DNA from 3 places in the Marinobacter shengliensis genome. Region 1 is predicted to be linked to each of the others. Evidence: predicted binding sites of a transcription regulator. Region 1 holds the regulator's gene; each other region holds the start of a gene.
What was found. Region 1 encodes FliA, which starts transcription of late flagellar genes. Its sites were predicted from a motif close to CTAAAGTTTNNNNNNNNNNNGCCGNTAA; they were not measured.
Positions count from the first base shown of each region.

Region 1 (7,966 bases):
GAGTTTCTTACCAGGTGAACCAGCGGGTCGGACAGCGCTTCGACCAGGTTCTTGTCCAGGTCGGTTTCTTCCCCGTGCATCACCAGGTTGATTTCTTTCTTCAGCCCTCGGGCCAGGTCTCGTACCACCCGTGGGAAGCGCCCGAATACCTTTTTGATCGGTTGCATGCGGGTCTGCATGACCGCCGCCTGCAAATCGGTGGTCACCACGTCGAGGTTGGCGACCGCCTTGTGCATATGTTCATCTTCGCTCTCGGAGCCCAGGCGCTGCAGGCGATTACGGACCAGTACCAGCTCACCCACCATATTCATGATGTCGTCAAGGCGCTTGGTATCCACCCGCACGGTGGTCTCGGCTGCGGGCGCCGCATCTCTTGCCGGGGCGGAGGGGGCTGCCGGCTTGGCTTCCTGCCTGGCGGGTTCCGGCTGTTTTGGTTCCGGCTTCTTTGGCTCAGGCTTGGCCGCAGGCTCAGGTTTGGTCTCCGCTGCGGGGGCCGCACCAGGGCTCTTGCCTTTGCCATGCAGCTCATCCAGCAGGTTTTCAAACTCGTCATCGGTGATCAGATCATCACCAGTGGATGATTTTGCCGGCTCTTCTGGTTCCGGCTCCGGCGGGGTGTCGTTATCAACAACCGGGGGGCCAGCAAACTGGCCTTTACCATGCAACTGGTCCAGCAGGGCTTCAAATTCGTCGTCGGTGATCTCGTCGCCGTCTGACCCGGCGTCGTTGGCGGAGGTGTTTTCCGGTGCGGCCGCCGGCTGTTGCTCTGCACCTTTTTCATCGGCCAGGGCATCCAGCAGTTGCTCAAACTCTTCGTCGGTAATATCTCCGGAATCATTGCCCGCACCGGCGGCAGGTTCGGGTTCTGGCGTTGCCGGTGCCGGCGCTGCCGTGTCGCCTTCCGGCTTGGCAAGTTCATCCAGCGCAGCGATCAATTCGTCCGGAGCCGGAGTCGGCTCTTCACGGTTACGAACCTGATCAAACATGGCGTTGACGTGGTCCAGAGCTTCCAGCACCACGTCCATCAATTCGGAGGTGACCTTGCGCTTGTGGTTGCGGAGGATATCGAACACATTTTCCGCAGAGTGACAGCAGTTGACCAGCGCTTCGAGCTGCAGGAACCCGGCACCGCCCTTGACCGTGTGGAAACCACGGAAGATGGCGTTGAGCAGGTTGCTGTCATCCGGATGCTGCTCAAGATCTACCAGCTGCTCGGACAGCTTTTCGAGAATCTCGCCGGCTTCAACCAGGAAGTCCTGCAGGATCTCTTCGTCGGCATCAAACGCCATGCGTCACCCTCTATAATCGTTCAGAAACCGAGACTGGATAACAGGTCATCAACGTCGTCCTGCCCCGAAACTACATCATCACGCTCCTCAGCCTTGATCTGAGGCCCTACCCCTTTTTCGGCCGATTCTTCTTTTTCTTCAATCTGGTGCACGGTGCCGGTGAGCTGGTCCACGTGGCTGGCCATCACCACCAGGCCAAGCAGGTTCTCTTCGACTTCTTTCACAAGAGCCGTTACTTTCTGGATAACCTGCCCGGTAAGATCCTGGAAGTCCTGGGCCAGAAGGATTTCTGACAGGTTGCTGTACAGGGTATCGGAATCTGTGGCCAGGCCCGCAAAGAAGCGATCAATGCGGCCGTACAGCTCCCGGAATTCTGCCGGCTCCATTTCCCGACGACGCAACCGCTGCCATTCGTCTCGCAGGGCGGTCGCTTCGTCGCGCATGGTATGCGCCACCGGCATGCTTTCTTCGACCAGGTCCATGGTGCGATTAGCCGCCTGGCTGGTCATCTGGACAACGTAGGCCAGCCGATCCGAGGCATCGGACATCTTGGACAAGGCTTCTTTCTGCTCGGCACTGCGGGCGTCTATCTGAAAATTCCGGATAGCCTCGTGCAGGCTCCGGGTCAACCGCCCCACTTCCCGATAGAGGCTCTGGTCGCGAACTTCACTAAGCTCGTTGATCACCGACATCGCACGGGCGTAGTTACCGGAACTGATGCATTCGGCCAATTCGGAGCTTTGCTGCTGGAGCTTTTCGGTTACCTCCGGGTCGAGGCCCTGATGGTTCTCGTTCTTGTCAGTCATGACAGCCATCCGACCTCTGGTTACTGGATTCGCTCGAAGATCTTCTCAATCTTTTCCTTGAGAACGGCAGCGGTAAACGGTTTGACGACGTACCCGTTAACGCCGGCCTGCGCCGCCGCCACAATCTGGTCACGCTTGGCCTCCGCGGTTACCATCAGCACCGGCAGGTTCTTCAGGTTCTCGTCTGCCCGCACCGCCTTGAGCAGATCAAAACCCGACATGCCAGGCATGTTCCAGTCGGTCACCAGGAAGTCGTACTTGCCGCTCCTGAGCATGGGCAATGCAGTGTTGCCATCGTCCGCTTCATCCGTATTGGTGAAGCCAAGATCGCGCAGCAGATTCTTGATGATTCGCCGCATTGTGGAAAAGTCATCCACAATGAGAATTTTCATGTTTTTGTCCAATGGGACCTCCAGTCAGTAACACCCGGATTTCATTAAGCCTTTTGAAAGTCTAGCAGGCCGCTGCTTTAACCGCTTATTGTGTGGTGTTTGGCCGCGTTGTAAAGCGCCGGTTACCAAAATCTACACAGTTACGCGCCGCGCGGTCAGCGCCGGCCCGGTTTATTCTGGCTCGTCTTCCCGCCAATCGGACAACCGCCCCCTGAGACGAAGGGCCGCCTGGCTATGAATCTGGCTGACCCGGCTCTCGCTGACGCCCAGCACCGCGCCGATTTCCTTCAGGTTGAGCTCTTCCTGGTAGTAGAGGCTCAACACCAGCTTTTCTCGCTCAGGAAGCTCTTCGATTGCCTCTGCCAGGCTTTTCTGGAATGCATTTGATGAAATGCCATCCAGGGGATTATCGCTGGCCTCTGTTTCTTCTATCGGCAGCTCCCCGGATTCATTGAGCTCATCAAGGCTAAAAAGTCGGCCACTGTTGGCGTCTGCCAGGGAAGCATGATATTCCGACAGGTCAATGCCCAGCTCTTCGGCAACATCGACATCCTGGGCCTCGCGCCCGGTGCGGTCTTCAACCGTTTTGATGGCTGCCGCGATACGGCGGGCATTGCGGTGAACGGAGCGGGGAACCCAGTCGCCCTTGCGGATTTCATCCACCATGGCACCGCGGATACGAATGCCTGCGTAGGTTTCAAAGGTGGCACCCTTGCCGGTGGAATAGCGTTGTGCAGCTTCCAGCAGGCCAATCATGCCGGCCTGCATGAGATCTTCAAGCTGAACCGAGGCCGGCAAACGGGCCATCAGATGAAGGGCGATTTTCTTGACCAGCGGCGCATGCTCCTCAATCAGCTGAGAGGGGCCTTTTGCGCCAGCCTGATGGTAGATTCCCAGGTTTTTCGCCAATGTCATGTATCCGGTTTTCTTATAGGACTGGATTCAGATCAGACTTCGACGAGCCGCTCCACGAAAAACTCCAGATGCCCTCTTGGCGATGATGGCAGCGGCCAGCTGTCCACTTTCTCTGCCAGGGCACGGATCGCCAGCGACGCCTTAGCCCGTGGATAGGCATCCAGAACGGCCCGCTGCCGCTGAACGGCTTTTTTGACGGCTTCGTCGTACGGCACGATACCTACATATTGTAGTGCTACATCAAGGAAACGCTCGGTGACACGGGTCAGTTTTTCATACAGATGCCGGCCTTCCTGCTCATTTCGCACCTGATTCGCCAGAATACGGAAACGGTTGGTGCCGTAGTCGCGATTCATCAGTTTGATCAGGGCATAAGCATCGGTAATGGAGGTAGGCTCATCGCACACCACCAGCAGCAATTCCTGGGAGGCCCGCAGGAAACTGACGACCGACTCGGAAATACCGGCTGCTGTGTCAACAATCAGCACATCAATCTGGTCACCCAGCTCGCTGAAGGCGTTGATCAGCCCTGCATGTTCCATCGGGCTCAACTGGGTCATACGCTGGGTGCCGGACGATGCGGGGACAATCTTGATACCACCCGGGCCGTTGACCAGAACGTCCTTGAGGTCGCACTCGCCACTGAGCACATCCTGCAGATTGCGATTGGCGGTAATGCCCAACAGCACGTCGATATTGGCAAGGCCAAGGTCTGCATCCAGCAACACCACCCGCCGGCCTTTCTGGGCCAGCGCGATACCGAGGTTGACGGACACATTACTCTTGCCGACACCGCCCTTGCCGCCGGTAACCGCAATCACCTGAACCGGATGTGGTCTGCTCATACTGTTATCAGTCTCTTACTGCGTTCTTGTGTGGGCGCAAACGGCAGCGCACCGGCTGTACCACCGGGCCTCAGGCCCCTTCTGCAACGGCCTGGCCGTGCTGCATTGTTTTCAGGCGTTCTACGCCCAACCGCACCAGAGGAATGGCCTCTGCCCGGTGCAGGTCTTCGGGAATCTTCTGGCCATCGGTATACCATGCCACTGGCAGGCCGGTTTCCATGACAAAGCCCAAAGACTCACCCAGTGTCAGCGCTTCGTCAATCTTGGTCATGACGCAGCCTGCAAGGTTTGCCATCTTATAGCAATGCCACACGGATTTCATGATGCGCGGCTGGCTGGTGGCAGACACGACCAGATGGGTACGGATATTGTGATCGCTCCGGGCCAACTCCGCCAGCTGTTCCTGATAACCGCGATCCGAGCTGGTCAGCCCGGCAGTATCAATCAGAACCAGGTGCCGGTCTGACAATTCGTCCAGAATGTCATCCAGGGAATGACTCTCGTCCACAACCCGGACCGGAACATTGAGAATACGGCCAAACACAAACAGCTGTTCATGGGCTGCCACCCGGTAGCGATCGGTGGTGACCAACGCCAGGGAATCCGGCCCGTGCTCCAGTACATATTGGGCTGCCAGCTTGCCAATGGTGGTGGTCTTCCCAGACCCGGTTGGCCCCACCAGCGCATAGACGCCGCCGGCCTCAAGCCAGTGTTCCCGAGCGGTACGTACGCCGGTGGCCAGCATCTTCAGGGATTGCTTCCAACCGTCTTCCAACCTGCCGGCGCGATGCTGACGGGACAGAGAGGTTGCCAGCTCCGCGCCCAGGCCAAATTCCTGCAGCCGCTCTGCAAGCCTCTGCTGAACCGCATTGGATGCCGCGACTGCAGGCTTCTCGGGTACCGAGGTACGGCCGCTGACCATCTCTCTCAGGGAGTTGATTTCCGCTCTCATGCTCGCCAACTCATCCGAGTAGCCCGCCTCTGATCGGCCACCTGCATTGCCCACCGAGGTCGATCCACCAGCCAACTCACCTGACCAGTCGGCACCCGGCCGATCATCAGCCAGTGCACGATCATATTCCGCGCCGACACCCGCCCGCTTCTCCCGCACTTCGCGAATGCGACTGCGCGATCGGTTCAACTCTTCTTCCAACCGACGATGCTGGTCTGCCTGCAGCTCCGCCAGGCGCGAGCCGTTGGTGGCCTGTGCCGCTTTCTCGCCAAGGCGCTGGCGTGCCATATTTTCGTCATAGTCCAGGGCCGTCACAATTTCGACGCCTCCGTCCACCCGGCGATTGGACAAAATAACGGCATCCGGCCCCATCTCATGACTAACCTGTTTCAGGGCTTCGGCCATGGTCTTTGCAAAAAACCGTTGTACTTTCATAACGCTTCATCCTCCACCGGCGTGCCCGAATCGGGTGTTCGCCTTGCCCTGCCGGCCTTACTGGCCAACAGAGGCGACTATCGTGATCTGTTTGTTATCCGGAATTTCCTGGTACGAGAGCACATGCAAACGCTCTACCCCATAACTGGCAAACTTTGCCAGCACTGGCCGCAAGGGCCCGGAAACCAGAAGAATCGCCGGCTTGCCCAGCATTTCCTGGCGCTGAACACTGTCCTGAAGAGACCGCTGCAGCTTTTCCACCATGTTGGGCTCAAGCACCAGGCCAATATCTTCCTGTCCGCCGGATTGTTGACTCTGCTGAACAGACTTAAGCAATAACTGTTCCAGATCGGGATCCAGAGTGATCACCGGAATCTCGGCATCGTTGCCACAGATGCTCTGAACGATCATTCGGCGAAGCGCCTGGCGAGCCAGGGTGGTCAACAGTTTCGGGTCCTGGCTTCTGGGGTGCACGTTAACAATGGCCTCGGCAATGGAGCGCATATCCCTGACCGGCACTTCTTCCCGGAGCAGGTTCTGCAGTACCCGCAGCAGGACGCTCACGGAAATCGTCGTAGGCACCAGCTCCTCCGCCAGTTTCGGAGCCATTTTCTCCAACTGGTCCAGCCACTTCTGGGCCTCTTCATGGCCGATAAGTTCATGGGCGTGCTTTTGCAGAATCTGGTTAAGGTGGGTAGCCACCACCGTGCTGGCATCCACCACGGTATAGCCCAGGGTCTGGGCCTGGTCTTTCTTGTCTGGCTCAATCCAGATGGCATCCAGGCCAAAGGCCGGATCTTTGCCTGCAATGCCTTCCACCTTGCCAAACACCTGGCCCGGATCAATGGCCAGCTCACGTTCCGGGTGAATCTCCGCCTCGGCAATGGTCACACCCATCAGGGTGATGCGGTAGACGTTTGGCATCAGGTCCAGATTGTCCCGAATGTGCACTGACGGCATCAGGAAACCCAGATCCTGAGACAGTTTTTTCCGAACCCCCTTGATGCGACTGAGCAGCTGCCCGCCCTGGGATTTATCGACCAGAGGAATCAGCCGGTAGCCCACTTCCAGACCAACGATGTCAACGGTCGCCACATCATCCCAGCCCAGCTCCCGGGTTTCACCGGGCGCCGGCAGCGCCTGTCCTTCTGCGCCGGACCGATCCTGAACCACCTCGCCACCGGCACGGGGCGCTCCACCAGCCATGCCGCCACGACCGGCGTAAACGCCCTCTTCTTCCACAGTCTGGCTTTGCTTTTTCCAGATCAGCCAGGCCGCACCGGCGGCAAGGCTGCCCAATCCCAGGAAGGCAACATGGGGCATGCCCGGAATCAGACCCAGGATAATCAGGATGACTGCGGCAATACCGATGGCCTTGGGCGCGTTGAACATCTGATGAATGATCTGCCCGCCCATGTCCTGGCTGGCCGTTACCCGCGTTACCATGATGGCAGCGGAAGTAGACAGCAACAGTGATGGAATCTGGGCAACCAGGCCGTCACCAATGGTCAGCAGCGCGTACCGCTGCATCGCCAGGCCAAAGTCCAGGCCATGCTGGAGCATGCCGATCGAGATACCACCAATGATATTGATCGCAAGAATCAGCAACCCCGCAATGGCATCGCCCTTTACAAACTTGGACGCACCATCCATGGATCCATAGAAATCCGCTTCCTGGGCAATCTCCGAACGGCGGCTTTTGGCCTCGTCCTGGTTTATCAGGCCCGCGTTCAAATCCGCATCAATGGCCATCTGTTTGCCGGGCATGGCGTCCAGGGTAAAACGGGCACTGACTTCCGACACCCGGCCGGCACCCTTGGTGACTACCAGGAAGTTGATGATCATCAGGATGGCAAACACCACCAGACCAACCGCATAGTTCCCGCCAATCAGAACCTCACCGAACGATTCGATCACCTTACCGGCAGCATCACCACCTTCGTGACCGTTGAGCAGGACAATCCGGGTAGAGGCAACGTTCAACCCCAGGCGCAGGAGCGTGGCAACCAGCAGTACCGTCGGGAACGACGCGAACTCCATCGGCCGAAGCGCGTACACACACACCAGCAGAATGACGATGGACAAGGTGATGTTGAAGGTAAAGAACACGTCCAGCAGGAAGGCCGGCATGGGCAGGATCATCATGCCCAACAAGCCCATAAGCATCAGTGGAATACCGATACTGCCCCGCGTCAGGGTTTTGACGTTACTCAGAACTAACGCTCTGTCCATGCTGGATACTTCTCCGCTCTGCCGTGCTTTTCAGAACTGTCAGGGTCGAAAATCTGACGCGGCGCGCCAATCTGGGAGAGTTATCGCAAGAACCGTACCA
Region 1 covers NZ_AP028062.1:1,601,092-1,609,057, reverse strand. The annotation lists gene QUE75_RS07335 (chemotaxis protein CheA) at 1-1,289, opposite strand, end outside; gene QUE75_RS07330 (protein phosphatase CheZ) at 1,310-2,095, opposite strand; gene cheY (chemotaxis response regulator CheY) at 2,116-2,499, opposite strand; gene QUE75_RS07320 (RNA polymerase sigma factor FliA) at 2,659-3,402, opposite strand; gene QUE75_RS07315 (MinD/ParA family protein) at 3,435-4,247, opposite strand; gene flhF (flagellar biosynthesis protein FlhF) at 4,318-5,634, opposite strand; gene flhA (flagellar biosynthesis protein FlhA) at 5,692-7,866, opposite strand.

Region 2 (7,966 bases), 1.3 Mb from region 1:
CGTCAGAGATAAAACGTTTCAGGAGCAACGGTATGGGGCACCGATCTTTGCCACTATGGTGGTTGGCGTTTGCAGCGGCACTGATTCCCTTGCTGACGATCCACCTGACCTTTGCCGTGTCAGTAATAGAAGGGTATGTGTCGTGGTGTGTGCCGTATTGGGACAGCTGCACCAGCATCAGCCGAACCGGTCGCCACGGTACCGCTTATTTCATTTTTAAGGGGACCATGCTGCCGGCAGCACTGCTGGGGATTTTGTTCTGGTGGCTGAACGGTCTCTGGTTGCGCCAGCTTGGTGTTCAGGCTAGGCGCGTTGCCTGGATTCCATGGCTCGGTTTGATTGCCTGTGCTGCCCTCGCCTTTTATACCCTGGCGCTGGGCCATGCGGGGGACGGTTTTAACCTGACTCGCCGTATTGGCGTTGTTCTGTATTTTTCATTCACCTATCTGTGCCAGTTGCTGGTCAGCGCCTGCCTGATGAATCATCCGAGGTGGTACACCTCCGGCCTGCGCTTGTTACGTCTTTGTCAGCTGACGCTGGCAGTAGGCATTCTCTCGGTGATTCTGACGGCGGTGGTACCGGACTGGTACAGCCAGAAAGACGATGCCTTTGAGTGGGTGCTGGCGCTGCTGATCAACCTGCACGCGCTCTGGCTGGCTTTGCTGTGGCGGCGCAGCGGGTTTCGCGCCAGGCTGTGGGCAGATTGACGGCCTGCGGGACAGGCCGGGGCCGGCTTGCTAGACTGCCGGCAAAACGGACCTCATGAGCCTGCCACCATGACCACGATGACATCATCAAGCCCGTGCCCCTGTAGCAGCGGCAAGGCCTACCAGGATTGCTGCCAGCGCTGGCATTCCGGGCAGCCGGCACCTACCCCCGAGGCGCTGATGCGCTCTCGCTATGCGGCGTTTGTGCTGCGCAATCCCGACTACCTGATGGCCACCTGGCATCCGGATACCCGGCCCACGGAGCTGGGGCTGGAAAACTCTCCGGAGTGGGCATCACTGCAGGTTCTGGATGCCAGTGAGCAGGGCGCCCGTGGCCGTGTCCACTTCCGTGCGCTCTACCGGGCCGGAGTTGGTTGGGGTTATCTGGAGGAAATCTCGGAGTTTGTGCGGGAAGGCGATCGCTGGTTTTACGTGGCCGGCGAAACGAGCGAGGGTGCCCTCAAACCCGGCCGCAACGAACCTTGCCCGTGCGGCAGCGGGAGAAAGTATAAAGCCTGTTGCCTGAAAGGCTGATAACAGGAAATCCTGTCATATTGAGGAGGTCAGACGTTAGTGCCGGGTTAGGATAATTCATGGGGTTCCCGTCACCCTTGGTGTGCTAGATTATCTCGTCCAGTGATGAGGAACCTATGCACTCAAAGACCCCGGTTAACCCGGAAACCACCAAAGGCGTTCTCTATGGGCTGGCTGCCTACACCCTATGGGGCAGTTTTCCCCTGTACTTCGCGTTGTTTCAGGGGATTCCCGCCTGGGAAGTCCTGATTCACAGGGTAATCTGGTCCTGCCTGTTTCTCGCCATCGTGATTTCCCTTCTCACACGCTGGCCGGCGGTAATCGCAGCGTTGAAGCAGCCAAAGAGGCTGGGTTTCGTACTCGGTTGTGCGGTGTTCATTGCCCTTAACTGGGGCGTCTACATTTATGCCGTGGAAACCCGGCACGTGCTGCAGGCCAGCCTGGGGTACTTCCTTACCCCGCTGGTGAATGTGGCCATGGGGCTGCTGATTCTGGGGGAGCGGATTTCACGCTTGCAAGTGGTTGCAGTGACCCTTGCGGCAGTGGCGATTCTGTACCAGTTTGTTCTGCTGGGTGAGCTGCCCTGGATTACCCTGGTGCTGGCGTTCAGCTTTGGCACCTACGGGTTGATGCGAAAGAAGGTCGAGCTGGATGGGCTGTCTGGCCTGTTTGTGGAAACTCTGCTGTTGCTGCCGCTGGGGCTGGTGACGCTGGCCTGGTTGTCATCGGAGGGTTTGTCTCACTTTGGTGGCACCAGCTACAGTACCTTGCTGTTGCTTTCCAGCGGTGCGGTTACTGCCATTCCCCTGCTGGCCTTCGCCGGTGCCGCCCGGCGGCTGAAGCTCTCGACGGTGGGGTTTCTGATGTACATCAACCCCACTATCCAGTTCCTGATTGCGCTTTTTGTGTTCTACGAGCCCCTGAGCACCGCGAAACTGGTGAGCTTTAGCATGATCTGGGTGGCGCTGGGGATTTATTCCTGGTCGGCCTGGGATCAAAGGGGGAGATCATGAAACAGCGCATCATCGGCTATCACCAAGACGACGAAAACCATTGGGTGGCGCAGCTGGCCTGCGGGCATAACCAGCATGTGCGCCACGATCCGCCGTGGGTGAACCGCCCATGGGTTGTTACCACGGAAGGGCGGCAGGCCATGCTGGGAGTTGAGCTGGACTGCAAAAAGTGTGACGAGGGTGCTCCGGCCGATGAGCAGCCAGGCCTTCAGGCCATCGTCTCCAGATAGGCTTCCAGTTCGTTAGCCAGCCAGCCTACCACGGCGCCGCCCTGAGCCTGCTCTGACTCGAGGGCGCTGAACACCTTCCACCAGCGCGCGCTGCGGTGGTGGATGGTTTTCAGTTGTTCTTTCCGCAGTGCCTCGGCAATTAACGGTAACGGCAGGTCCGCCCAGCCGGCACCGTCCATCACTGCATCCCGGATCAACTCGTACTGGGTAAACGCCAGGTAGTTGGCGGTTTCCGGTGAGTCTGCCACCAGCACTGAATCCTGCATGTAGGCGATGGTGATTTCGGTGTGGCTGATCAGATCGTCCTGGGTTACCCGTTTGAGCTGGCTAAGTGGATGCTCGGGCGCAGCGACGGTCAGCATGCGCACGTCAGCCAGCTCGCGGAACCATTGGTAGCCCTCATTCATCAGTTCCGGCATCAGGCCGTAGGCGACATCCACCGACTGGTTACGGACCAGCGAGGGCAGTTCTCGCGGAGGGGCAAGATAGATCGACAGGCTGGTTTGCGGAAACCGCTGTTTCAGGCGGCGCAGGATGTCTCGCCACACGTCCTCGGGAATGGCATCGTCCCGGGCGATGCGCAACACCGATTCGGCGCCGCTCAGGTGGTGCTGGCAGCGGGCCTGTATCTGGCCGGCGACCTGATCAAAGCGCCGACAGTCGGTGAGAATGGACTGGCCGATGGAGGTCAGATGCAGCTGGTTACCGCTGCGTTCAAACAATTCAACCCCCAGCTCATCCTCCAGCGAGGCCAACACAGTGCTGACCGTCGTCCGGCTGCGGTTCAGCTCGCGGGCGGCCGCGGCCACGCTGCCGTTCCGGACTACGGACAGAAAGGTTTTAATCTGGGAAGTTTTCATGCTTATCTCGTTGCGCCGGATTTTCCGTCGCTCAGCGACTCACGCCTTCGTGATGATGCCGATAATATGGCCGGCAATTCTCAGGAGGTCAAAATGTTTACTTCTCTGGCGCGGGAAAATATGGCGCTGACATTATCTGCGGCCGGTGCGGGCTTGTTTGCTGTCGTCGGTATCGGCTGGGGGCTTTGGGTTGATTCCCTGGTCATTCTTTTCGATGGCGCCTATTCACTGATCAGTCTGGCGCTGTCCCTGCTTTCTCTCTATGCCGCTCGCCTGGTGCGTCGGCCGGCAACAGAAGATTATCCGTTTGGTTTGGGTGCGGTGGAGCCGCTGGTGATTGCGGTGAAAGGCCTGGTTATTGCCCTGGTGTGTGTGCTTTCGCTGGCCTCGGCGGTGGTTTCGCTGCTGCAGGGTGGCCGTGCGGTGGCCGCCGACATGGCCATGGTGTTTGGTGCGGTGAACGTGGTGGGTTGCCTGGCCGTGTGGGTGTATCTGCGCTGGTCCAGCTTCCAGAACGACTCTGGCCTGGTCAGGGCCGAGCAGAGGCAGTGGCTGATGGACAGCGCCCTGAGTGCTGCTGTGATGATCGGTTTTGCCGCCGCCTGGATGCTGGAGAAAAGTCAGTGGTCAGAGCTGGCAGTATACGCAGACCCGGTGATGATGCTGGTGATCTCGGTGTATTTCATGACCGTGCCGGTGAAGATGATTCTGGAGTCAGTGCGTGAGTTGCTGCTGGCGGCACCCTCGGAAGAGGCCATGGACGATATCCAGGAAACCCTGGAAGACCTTGGCTTGAATCCGGGCCAGGTGAGAGTGGCGAAGCTGGGCCCCAACCTGCTCCTGGAAGCTCGTATGGTCAGAATCTGAATCTGATGTTCTGGCATCAGCCAGCTTTCAGCCCGCCGATGGACAGAATCAGTCTGCGGGTGTCGTCCTTTTTGATGATCAGGTGGTCCAGCAGTGCCTGAAGTGCGCCGTTTGGATCCTCCGGGTAGTTTGAAGCAAACCGTTTGACCAGCTCAATCTGGACATGCAGATCCTGGAACCGGCCATAGAGATCCTGGCGCTGTCGCAGGGTCTTAAGGGCGGATTTCCAGCTGTCGATGTCCAGTTCCATCAGGTAGCGGATGCGCTTCAGGAGTTTGCGCAGATTGTGGATGTCCTCATCTGGCGAGTCGTGCAGCAGTTCTGCGGTTTTCCGGTTGAACATTCGTAGCCGGTGCTCAACGCTTTTTTGAATGTCCCTGGTACTGAGTTTGTCGATCAGTTTGCGGAATTGCCGTGACTGCAGCTCGTCTTCCCAGCTGTGCAGGCTCTGCCGGTAACGTTTGCTTGCAAGCCGTTTCGCCAGTTTTTTCTGTTCCTTGTCCACCCGCGCGCAGACCCATTGCTCCAGTGCCTTCAGGAGTTCTGGCTGGTCACTGCATAGCTGCGGCAGATCCTGGCTGAATACGTGCAGGTCCCGCAGGTTGCTCGTGGCCTGGGCGTGTCGTTTCAGGTGGGAAATGTGGCTCTTCAGTGATTTGTTTCCGGTTACCTCGGCCAGGGATTCGGCCACGGCGCGGCTGCGACGAAGGGCAATGCGATACTGGTGGAGAAACTCATCGTCCAGGCCGAGCATCACCCCCCGATGTAACTGGGCAAGACTCTCGGCCTGCCCCAAAAGCACTGACGGAGTGTCTTTGACCGTCGCTTTGCCGGCGTTCTTGTGCCGTTTCTGATTCTTGCGATTGAACGCCTCGAAACTGAAATCCACAGGGGTCAGGAAGGTTTCAAGCCGCCCCTCCCGTTTGCCGAGCTTGCGCCAGTGTTTGATTGGCAACCGTATGTGAATAAAGCTGGCCGTTGGGAGTTCAAAGGGAGCGTGCGGCACCAGGGTTGCTGCCAGCTCCAAAAGAGCCGGGTTGTGCCCGACAATGGCCAGGGTTTGCGCCTGATCGTCACAGTTCTGCAGCCACTGTAATAGACGCCGGTAATCAAAGGTATAGAGTTCCGGGTTAGTGTAAATCTGTGCTTCACCAATCGAGGGAGGCAGGATGCCTTTCAGCGTTTGTTGGGCGCGCAGGGCAGGGCTTGCGTGAATCTCTCCTGCCATGGCCCCGTAACGCAGCAGTGCCCGCCCCAGCGGTGCCAGCTGTTGCTCGCCTCTTGGGTTAAGCGGGCGGTCCTTGTCGCTGAGGTTGTCGTTATCCCAGCTGGATTTGGCATGGCGGATGAGAAAAAGGTGTTTCACGGTGAGCTCTCCCCGGCACGGCTGACATGAAACTTTAGTCTGACACAAGCTCAAGTCGTTTACATGACGGCCGATACCCGAACTACCCGAAAGGCTTGATACAAATGGCCTGGCAACAAAGTCGACATGTTTGTACTTAAGTATTGGTATACAGGCGTTAACAAACTGGAACAGCCTTGTACGTGGCACTGTGGATAATCCCGAGGCCTGAGCAGACAATCCGGAGCAGAACCATGACATTGTTGAGCAACCTGACCATCCGAGCCCGCCTGTTGATTGGCGTACTGGTGCCCGTACTGATTACGGCGGGTACCATTGCCTGGATCACCGCCAGCCAGATTCAGGCAAACGGAGAAGCCGAGTTAGAACGCCTGGAGGAAGAGCTTCTGGATGCCCGTAAGGAAGGCCTGAAGAATCTCGTGGAAACGGCCCGGGCAGTGGTCATGGATGCCAAGAACAACTCCGGGTTATCTGACAGAGAAGCCCGCGAGGAAGCCCGCAAACGGCTACGCTCCATCACATTCGGGCAGGATAACTACGTTTTTGCCTACGCCCGTAATCTGGATAATCTCGCCTACGCTCCGGACCCTTCCCGCGAGGGCCCGACGACCAACCCCACGACACAGAAACTGGTTCGGGATCTGTTCTCCGCGGCGGGAACCGACGGCTTCTATGAGTACGACTGGCCAAACCCCGCCTCGGGCGAGGTAGAGCCGAAAGTGTCTTATTCAAGCATCATCCCGGGCTGGGACTGGATGATGGGTGCCGGTATCTACGTCACCGATATTGAGCGGGTATTGGTTGAGGCACGAAAGGAAATCGATTCGGCCATGGCGGCGGCCATGGGCTTTATCCTGTTGGTGACCTTCATTGTGGTTGCTGTGTCCCTGATCATCGGCCTGGTGATTGGCCGCACCGTGACAGCGCCACTGAACAAAGTCAGTAACATCATGCAGGAAATTGCCGATGGCGATGGCGATCTGCGCCAGCGTTTGCCGGAGGATGGCAAAGACGAGTTGGCGGAACTTGGCCGCCGGTTCAATCATTTTGTGGTCAAGATTCAGGATACTATTCGTGAAGTGGGCTCCACCACCGATCAGGTCGCCTCGGCCGCCGAAGAGCTGAGCCGTGTGGCCAACGAAACCCGGCAGTCGGTTCAGGAACAGGGCTCGGAAACAGACCAGATTGCGTCGGCGATCAACGAGATGGCAGCCACCATCCAGCAGATTTCCGGCAATGCCAATGAAGTGGAAAGCGCCGCTTCAGACGCCGACCGCATGGCCCGTGAGGGTGGTGAAACCATCACCAGCGCGCAAGGAGCCGTCAACCAGCTGTCAGAAGAAATGGAGAGCACGGCGGCCAGCATCAACGCCCTGGCGGAGAAGTCCAATGATATCCAGCAGGTTCTGGATGTGATCCATGCAGTCACCGAGCAGACCAACCTGCTGGCGCTGAACGCGGCCATCGAAGCGGCACGGGCGGGTGAGCACGGTCGTGGCTTCTCGGTGGTGGCGGACGAGGTTCGGCAGCTGGCCAAACGCTCTGCGGAATCCGCCGATCAGATTCGGGAAATGATTGATGGCTTTGTGGCCGAATCCAAGGCGTCTGTTGAACGGATGAATCATTCCCGCAAGAGTTCCGAAGCCACTGTCGAGCGCATCAATCACGCCACTGGTGCGCTGAACACCATTGTGACGTCGGTGACCCAGATCCATGATCAGGTAACCCAGATTGCCACGGCCGCGGAGCAGCAGAGCCAGGTGGCGGAAGAAATCAACCAGAACGTGGTGCGTATTGTGGATGCGGCCCAGCGCAGTGACACCGGTGTTACCCAGACCAATGAAGCCAGTCACGAGCTGGCGCGGCTGGGTGAAAACCTGCGCGAGCTGGTGAGCCAGTTCAAGGTCTGATACCGGCGAGGCCGGCCTGCCGCATTGGCGTGGCTGGCCTCCACGGTTATCATGGCTTTCCGTTATTTGTTCGTTTTACCCTCAAAGCAATAACAATGGAAGCCAACACCATGTCTATGCACAGAATCTTCGTGGCGGCCCTTACGATGGTTGCCCTGCTGACCAGCCCGTTTGCGGTGGCCGAGAAAACCTACACCATCCGCCTGGCTGAAACCTGGGGCCCGAACTCCAAAATCCTCGGTGAGACTCCCCGCAATATGGCCGCGATGGCGGAGCGGATGTCCAACGGCCGCCTGAAGTTCCGAATCGATTCCTCGAACAAGCACAAGGCGCCCTTCGGTATTTTTGACCTGGTGCGCAACGGCCAGTATGACATGGGCCACACTGCCTCGTACTACTACAAGGGCACCATCCCCAACGCCATGTACTTCACCACCATACCGTTTGGCATGATCACGCCGGAAATGTATGCCTGGTTC
Region 2 covers NZ_AP028062.1:327,119-335,084, forward strand. The annotation lists gene QUE75_RS01425 (Frag1/DRAM/Sfk1 family protein) at 33-707, shown strand; gene QUE75_RS01430 (YchJ family protein) at 777-1,241, shown strand; gene rarD (EamA family transporter RarD) at 1,358-2,254, shown strand; gene QUE75_RS01440 (DUF3565 domain-containing protein) at 2,251-2,484, shown strand; gene QUE75_RS01445 (LysR family transcriptional regulator) at 2,463-3,344, opposite strand; gene QUE75_RS01450 (cation diffusion facilitator family transporter) at 3,438-4,211, shown strand; gene QUE75_RS01455 (CHAD domain-containing protein) at 4,228-5,577, opposite strand; gene QUE75_RS01460 (methyl-accepting chemotaxis protein) at 5,811-7,487, shown strand; gene QUE75_RS01465 (TRAP transporter substrate-binding protein) at 7,604-7,966, shown strand, end outside.
Region 2: the regulator FliA is predicted to act here: its motif matches at 5,627-5,654, upstream of QUE75_RS01460 (methyl-accepting chemotaxis protein).

Region 3 (7,966 bases), 1.2 Mb from region 1:
AAGCGAAATTTGGGGTCAGACCCCAGTACATTTGATGGGGTGAAATGTCTTGGGGTCTGACCCCAAAAGTAAAACGGCCGGGTGTTTAGCCCGGCCGTTTTGGTTGTGCTGCAGGAGCTTAGCCCTGCAGTAGCTGGAGCACCTGCTGGGGTCTTGCGTTGGCCTGGGCCAGTACGGAGAGGCCGGCCTGCTGGAGCACCTGAGTGCGGGCCAGTTCGGCGGTTTCTGCTGCGAAGTCGGCATCGCGGATTCGGCTGTTGGAGGCCGAGAGGTTTTCTGATGTGGTGCTCAGGTTGGCGATGGTGGACTCGAAGCGGTTTTGGACGGCGCCTAGCTCGGCGCGGAAGCTGTTAATCTTGTCGATCGCATAATCGATGGTGATCATTGCAAGGTCAGCACCGTCTGGAGTCGATATATCGGTGGTGTTCAACGAGGCGGTATTGGTCGCTGCAGCATACGTTTCGTCTACATCAATATCATCCACCCCATCACCGTCAAGATCAGCGGTGAACTGAACAGCGATATCCTCGCCGAACTGAGATGCAAAAATTATCTCTTGATTGGTTCGATCAAGATTAGCCTCGACACCCGTTTCGTTTGAGCGGGCGTTGATGGCGCCAATAACGTCGTTGAGTGAGGTGACATTATCAGCCGTGAAGGATATACCATTTACCGTAAAGTCGATGGACGCCTCCTCATTCGCTGTAAAAAAGTCTGCGAGTGATCCTCCCGTAGACTCAAAAGACTGAGCGAAGGTGCTAGCTGGCGTGTCGGTGTCAGTTAGGTTTATGGCGACTTGCACGGTCTCCCCTGATTCGTTTGTGAAGATAAGGGTATCGTTCGCAGTGTCTCCGGTCACCGTAAGTCCCGGGAATGGAGTAGTGAGTTGTGCTTGTATCTCTGCCGCCAGGTCCTCAATGTCATTTCCACCGGCACCAGTGTAAGTAATGGGGACGGTTGTGCCGTCGATAATTAGGTCCCCGCTCACGTTTGTCTCGTAATCAAGACCGAGGGCATTTGTTTCTACTGGAGGGAATGGGACAAGTTGTGAGCTGAAGTTCGTTGTTTTGCCAACTGTCGCACCCAGCTGGCTACCCCGCGAATCCAGTCCGCTAACGCCTATTGTTTCGCCGGTGTTTGCGCCAACTTGAAAAGTTTGAGTTCCAAACGTCCCATCCAGCACCTTCAACCCGTTAAAGGAAGTCTGGCTGGCAATCCGGTTGATCTCCTCAATCCGCTGCTGCACTTCCTGGTTCAGTGCCTGTCGGTCAGAAATACTGTTCGTCGCATTAGCCGATTGAACCGCCAGTTCCCGAATCCGCTGCAGGTTATTGGTAATCTCGTCCATCGCGCCTTCCGCCGTCTGCGCCAGGGAGATGCCGTCGTTGGCATTCCGCTGGGCCTGGTTCAGGCCGGCGATCTGGGATTGGAAGCGCTCGGAAATGGCAAGGCCAGCGGCGTCGTCTTTGGCAGAGTTAATCCGCAGGCCAGAAGACAACCGTTGCAGTGCCACGTTGGCATCGCCCTGCGAAGCATTCAGATTGCGCTGAGCATTCAGCGACGCAATGTTGGTGTTAATGACCTGAGGCATATCTATTCTCCTGCTCAGAGGTGCCGGTAGCCTAGTGCCCACTGAGAGGGGAACCCTTGCCGGCGGAAATTCGTTAAATTGCCGTTTTGCCGGATACCAAGCGAAGGGTGTGCCAGTTTTAAGAAAGTGGCTTTACATGCCTGTTTTAATTGATGGTTTTTAGATCAGGTTTTGAGCAGGGTAATGCCTGGCGCCGGAAAGTTGGCGTGGGGGATGGGAAAAGGATTGCCGGTTTTGTGGAGTTGCGTTGGTACATTTCACTCCACCAAATGTCCTGGGGTCTGACCCCAAAGGTATATGGGGCTCTGTTATCGGGCTATGATAGAGTCTAAGCATTCTCGTGACCGGGTAGAGCATCATGGCAGAGACCCCATTCCAGATATATTCAAAGAACACGTCGGCGACCTTGCAGAACTCTGTAGGCGTCATCATGTCAGCCACCTTGCGGTTTTTGGTTCGGCCACAACGGATCGTTTCCGGGAGGAAAGTGACCTGGATTTTCTTGTGTCTTTTGATGCCGACTCGTCAGCTCGACAAACAGCCGCTGCTTTCTTTGATTTGAAACTTGGGCTGGAGGCGTTTCTCAATCGGCCCGTTGACTTGATCATCAAGGCCTCTTTAACAAATCCGTATTTTCGGCAATCCGTGTTGACGGGCCAGAGGGAGCTTTATGCAGCCTGAGGCTTGCCGTCTTAGTAATAGTTACTGCTGTTAATAGACGATAGCTCCACCCCAGCTTCCTTTAGCTGTATCTCTGCCTCCGCAAGTGCGCTAAGTAGGTTATCGAAGACTGGCGCCCAAGGCGTGGGTAAATTGGAGTTACCTGTAACTATGCATTCTTTGGATGCTAGTTGTTCGTTTTTCACAACTTCATTAAGGAGTTGCAGAAGGTGGCAATAAGTCTTTTTCAAAGTTCCAATATCCATAAATTTTCCTTTATTTGAATCAATAGTTGTAATGACAAGCTAACACGAGTTTCGTATCCGTCAAGATAGCCTAACGCAGTGCCGTGCCATGGGGTTCTCTCAAAGAGAGTCGCGGGGCTCAACTTCGACGTTTTACATTCCTTTACAAAATCGTTGAAATTTTTTCTAAAGCAACCGGGTGGGGTGCCGTTAAGTGGAATAACAGGGCGGCGCTCCCAACTGAGAACCGGGCGCCAGACCTTTTCCATGAAATAACGACATCTGTCGAAGGAGAAGCAATATGGCTCTCGGTATTAACACTAACGTCGCTTCACTGAACGCCCAGAACCAACTGAGCAAGTCTCAGGGTCAGAATGATCAGGCTCTTCAGCGCCTGTCTTCCGGCCTGCGTATCAACTCCGCCAAGGACGACGCTGCCGGTCTGGCGATTTCCACTCGCTTCCAATCTCAAATTTCTGGTCTGAATGTCGCGACCCGTAATGCTAATGATGGCATTTCTCTAGCCCAGACGGCAGAGGGTGGTCTGGATGAGATCACCAACAACCTGCAGCGGATTCGTGAGCTCGCGGTTCAATCGGCAAACGCCACGAACAGCGCATCTGATCGGTCGGCACTGAACGCTGAAGTCCAGCAGCGGATTGCGGAGATTGATCGAATCGCCAGCCAGACGTCCTTCAACGGTCTGAAGGTTTTGGATGGTAATTTTGGAACAGATGCTTTCCAGGTCGGTGCCAACGCAGGTGAGACAATCTCGATCAACCTGAGTCAAGGGGTTCGGGCTGGTCAGATTGGGCAAATTGCTGAGCAGGAAAGCGCTAATCGTGTTGACGGCAACTCCACCTCAGGTACAGGTACCATCGCTGTAGGTACTGGCGCAGCAGTTAATATTGGGGCTTCAGTGGCTGGAACTGAGGCTGGTCAAAGCTCCAGTAGTGCATTTGCTAAAGCTGAGGCGATTAAAAGCGCTGGAATTGCTGGCTTGACGGTTGAGGCAGAAACTACAGCTGAATTCACCATTGCAGACACAACTGGCACAGGAGCGGGTGCGAACTACACGCTTGAGATTAATGGTGTTACTGTCCTGGATCAGGATCAGGAAAATAATGGGGTGCTTACTGTAGCGCAGATTAAGGACGCCATTAATGCTGAATCTAGCGAAACAGGTGTTGTCGCCTCACTTTCGGGGTCGGATCTGACTCTGACAGCTGCGGATGGGCGTGATATCACTATTAACCAGATTGTTGCCGGCGGAGCTGGTGGTGGTTTGACTGCAGCTGCTGGCACTACACTTGGGACGACTGCCGGGGCGACTGCTACCAACGGCGGAAAGCTAACCTTAAGTGCTTCTGAGAAAATTACTATTGCTGGAGATGGTGTAGCTCTTGGTTTCGCCAACAATAACACCGTTATCGCAAAGGACACCAGCACGCTGTCGAGTGTTAAGGTTGATACTGTCGCTAACGCTAACGATGCCATCAAGCGGATCGATTCTGCAATCACTACAGTCAACGGGCTCAGAGGCGCGTTGGGTGCAATTCAGAACCGTTTTGAAAGCACTATTGCGAACCTCGCAACAACCTCGGAAAACCTCAGCGCCTCCAACAGCCGTATCCTGGACGCTGACTTCGCGGCAGAAACTGCCAACCTGGCTAAATCCCAGGTACTGCAGCAGGCCGGTATCTCCGTCCTGGCTCAGGCGAACGCCCGTCCGCAGCAGGTTCTGTCCCTCCTGCAGTAAGGGGCATAGCGGTAACGGCCGGAGCCCTCGGGTTCCGGCCTTCCGCCGTTGAAGGATAGCGAGGTAAAGCTATGAATGACGTTAACCTGAACAGCCCGGACCTGAAACTGGTGCGCTCTGGCGCCCAGGCTCCGGCGAAGGCAATGTCGTCATCTCAGGCCGAGGGCCGGAACGCCCCTGACCTTGCTGCTTCGGCTGCCGGTACCCGCCAGGTGCAGGCTCCCCAGGTTGCTCAACAGGCTTCGCAGGCTGAAAAGCTGCAGGCCCGTAATGAAGAGCAGCGCAAGGAACTGAACGAGGCGGTTAGCCAGTTGAATGACTTTGTTCAAACCGTGCAGCGGGATCTCCAGTTTGAAGTGGATAACGACATGGGCCAGACCATCGTAAGGGTGGTTGATCAGCAAACCCAGGAAGTGATCCGCCAGATCCCGGACGAAGTGGCAATGAGGTTGGCAGAAAAATTGCAGCAGGACGAACCGCTGACGTTGTTTAACATCAAGGTGTAAAAGCTTGCCGCTTTTGCGCGGATGAAAACGACGGTATTTCAGCACCGCCGCCTCTGAGAAGAGCCGGCGGTGTTCTGCGTTTACGCACTGTTACAAATCGGCATAGGAATTTTCCGAAAAAAGGCAAAGTTTTGCCGCCTGCTGCCGATAAACTGATCAGTACAGAGATTCGCCCCCCTGAGGAGGCACGGTTATGGCCAGTATTTCATCGTTAGGTATCGGCTCCGGCGTTTTGACGTCGGATCTTGTCGACCAGTTGGTGGCTGCGGAGCGCAGGCCCACGGAAGTTCGGCTGGATCAGAAAACGGAACGCACAGAGGCGCTCATTTCCGCCTATGGCAAGTTGCGCAGTGCCGTCACAGAGCTGCGCCTGCCTATGCGACAGCTCGGTTCTGCGGATGCGATGAAGTCGTTCTCGGCCACGTCCTCGGGTAGCAATATTGATGTGTCGGTGGATGCCAGCAAGGCCAGCCGCGGCTCTTACAGCCTCGATGTGAAAAGTCTGGCGCAGTCCCAGGCCCTGGCCAGCCGGGATGTGTTCGCCGACCGGGATGCCACCAGCGTTGGCCGTGGCACCATGACGCTTCAAGTGGGTGACAAGACCACCAACATCACCATCGATTCTTCCAACGACACCCTGCAAGGCCTGGCGAATGCCATCAACGAGGCCAATGCGGGCGTGTCTGCCGGTGTAATTGATACCGGCAACGGTTTCCAACTGGTGTTGTCTGCGGATGAGACCGGTGAAGCCAATGCCGTGAATATTTCCGTTACTGAAGATGGTGCCGCTCCGGGTTTGAGCCGGTTCGCTTTTGACACAGCAGATCCCGATAACGTGGATGGCATGCGCCAAACCATTGCGGCGAGCGATGCGGTGATGGAAATCAACGGCGTAGAAATTCGCCGGGCCACCAACACCATTGAAAATGTGGTGGACGGGCTGACCTTCAACATTACCGGTGAGGGTAAGTCCACTATTAAAGTGGAGCAGGACACGGCGGCGGTTGCCGAGCGTGTTCAGGCGTTCGTGGATAAGTTTAACGAGCTGCAGGGTACTATTCGTGAGCTGTCTTCGTTCGATAGCGAAACCGGCCGGGGCAGTATTCTGACCGGGGATTCCACGGTTCGGAACATTCAGAACCAGTTGAAGCGGGTTTTAACAGATATTATTCCCGGGCTGGAAAACGCCAGTGTGCGGAGCCTGGCAGATGTGGGTATCAGCACCGATTTTCGTACTGGTGAGCTGCAGTTTGATAGTCAGAAGTTTCAGCAGCAGCTTCGGGAAAACCCGGATGATGTAACCGCTCTGTTTGCCGAGCAGGGCAGAACTAGCGATTCCCAGGTGGAGTTTGTTCGTAGCGGCTCTAATACTCGCCCGGGTGATTACAGTATTAATGTTACCCAGATGGCGACTCGGGGCAGCCTTAATTACTCTGTCCCAAACACCGCAGACGCGATTCAGGTTCAAGCAGATAACAGCTTCACGTTCCGGGTGGATGGTGAAACCACCACAACGGTCTCGATTGCTGCAGGTGATTATTCCGGTGAGGATTTTGCCGCTGCCATTCAGACTGCCCTTCGTGAGAATACTGCGTTGAGTGCAGCTGGGCGGTCGGTTCAGGTGGCATATGATGCCGCAGAGGGGCTGACCTTCACCTCCAATCGCTTTGGTAGTGATTCCAATGTGAGCCTGACCGGGCTGAGCAACGTCACGGGGCTGAACACCGCCACCGGCAACGCCGGCCAGGATGTCCAAGGTACCATTAACGGCCAGACTGCCCAGGGCGACGGCCAGGTGCTGTTCCTGGCAAACAGTGCCGGTGGCGATGCCGCTGGTCTTCAGGTGCGTATCACCGGTGGTGACGTTGGTAATCGCGGCTCGGTGAAGTTTATTGAAGGCGTGAGTGAACGTGCGGTAGATACGATTACCAGCATTCTGGGTGCAGACGGTGCCTTGAGCTCCCGGACTGATGCCCTGAACCGGGATTTGGAGCGCATCCAGGAAGACAGAATCAAGCTGGATTTGCGGGTTGAGAGCTATCAGGCCCGTCTGGTGGCCCAGTTCAGCGCGGCGGATTCCCTGATCTCCCAGCTCAACAATACCCGGGATTACGTGACTCAGCAGCTGGCGGCCCTGGCGCCGAACCGGCAGAACGATTAATTCAGCTATACTGATGGTTGGTCAGCCAACCATGGCATACCGGACAACGGTGACACGAGGTTATTTATGAACGGTTTACAGGCTTATCAGCGCGTTAATACTCAGACCAGCATCACCGATGCAGACCCGCACAAGCTGATTCAGCTGCTGTATAACGGCGCGATTGAGCGGATTAACATGGCCAAGTCCAAAATTCAGGCCAAGGATTACGCAGCCAAGGCTCAGTTGCTCAATAAAGCCATTGAGATTATCGGTGGCCTGCGGGCGTTCCTGGATTTCGAAAAGGGCGGTGAGCTGGCCACCCGGCTGGAGGCTCTATACGACTACATGGAGCGCACCTTGCTGGAAGCCAGTGCCAAGAATGACGTTGCCAAGCTGGATGAAGTGCTGACCCTGCTGCGTTCCGTGAAAGACGGCTGGGATGGCATTCGTGATGAGGTGGTGAGCCAGCAGCAGGCGGTTTGAGTTAGCGTTGGTCGAACATATGGCGTTTTTTCGCGGGCTGTTGGTGGCCTTTCTGTTTGTAGCTGCCCAGGCCAGCGCTAGTGATAAAGTTGTCGGCTCAAGCGAGAGCCTTCCAGCCAGTTCGCCGGCGATGTTTGCGATTCCGGATGTCTGGCCCTGGGGCTTTCAGGATGATCAGGGTGAACTGCAAGGCAGTCTGATTACGCTGATGGACCGGTTATCAGAACTCTCGGGTGTGCCCGTGAGTGCGCAGTTGCTTCCTCTGCGGCGGGTCATCCTTGACCTGCTCACGGGGCGCGCAGAGTTTACTTTTCTGTTTCAAAGTCCAGACCTGGACGACAACGCTTTTCCCGTCGATACCGTACTTCAGCTTAATCTGATGCTGATGGCGTTGCGTGACACCGATTTCCCCCTGACTCTGGAAGGCCTGGCCGGCAAGCGGGTTGGCTATGTGCGGGGTACCTATCTCGGCGAGTCGTTCAAAGCGGATGAGGCCGTGCTGAAAGTGCCGGTTTATAACATTCGGCAAGCCATTGAAATGCTGATGCTGGAGCGGATTTCTGCGGTGCTTGCCAGCGA
Region 3 covers NZ_AP028062.1:2,792,939-2,800,904, reverse strand. The annotation lists gene QUE75_RS12830 (flagellin) at 119-1,591, opposite strand; gene QUE75_RS12825 (nucleotidyltransferase family protein) at 1,910-2,272, shown strand; gene QUE75_RS12820 (flagellin N-terminal helical domain-containing protein) at 2,798-4,255, shown strand; gene QUE75_RS12815 (flagellar protein FlaG) at 4,327-4,761, shown strand; gene fliD (flagellar filament capping protein FliD) at 4,955-6,922, shown strand; gene fliS (flagellar export chaperone FliS) at 6,989-7,387, shown strand; gene QUE75_RS12800 (substrate-binding periplasmic protein) at 7,407-7,966, shown strand, end outside.
Region 3: the regulator FliA is predicted to act here: its motif matches at 4,885-4,912, upstream of fliD (flagellar filament capping protein FliD).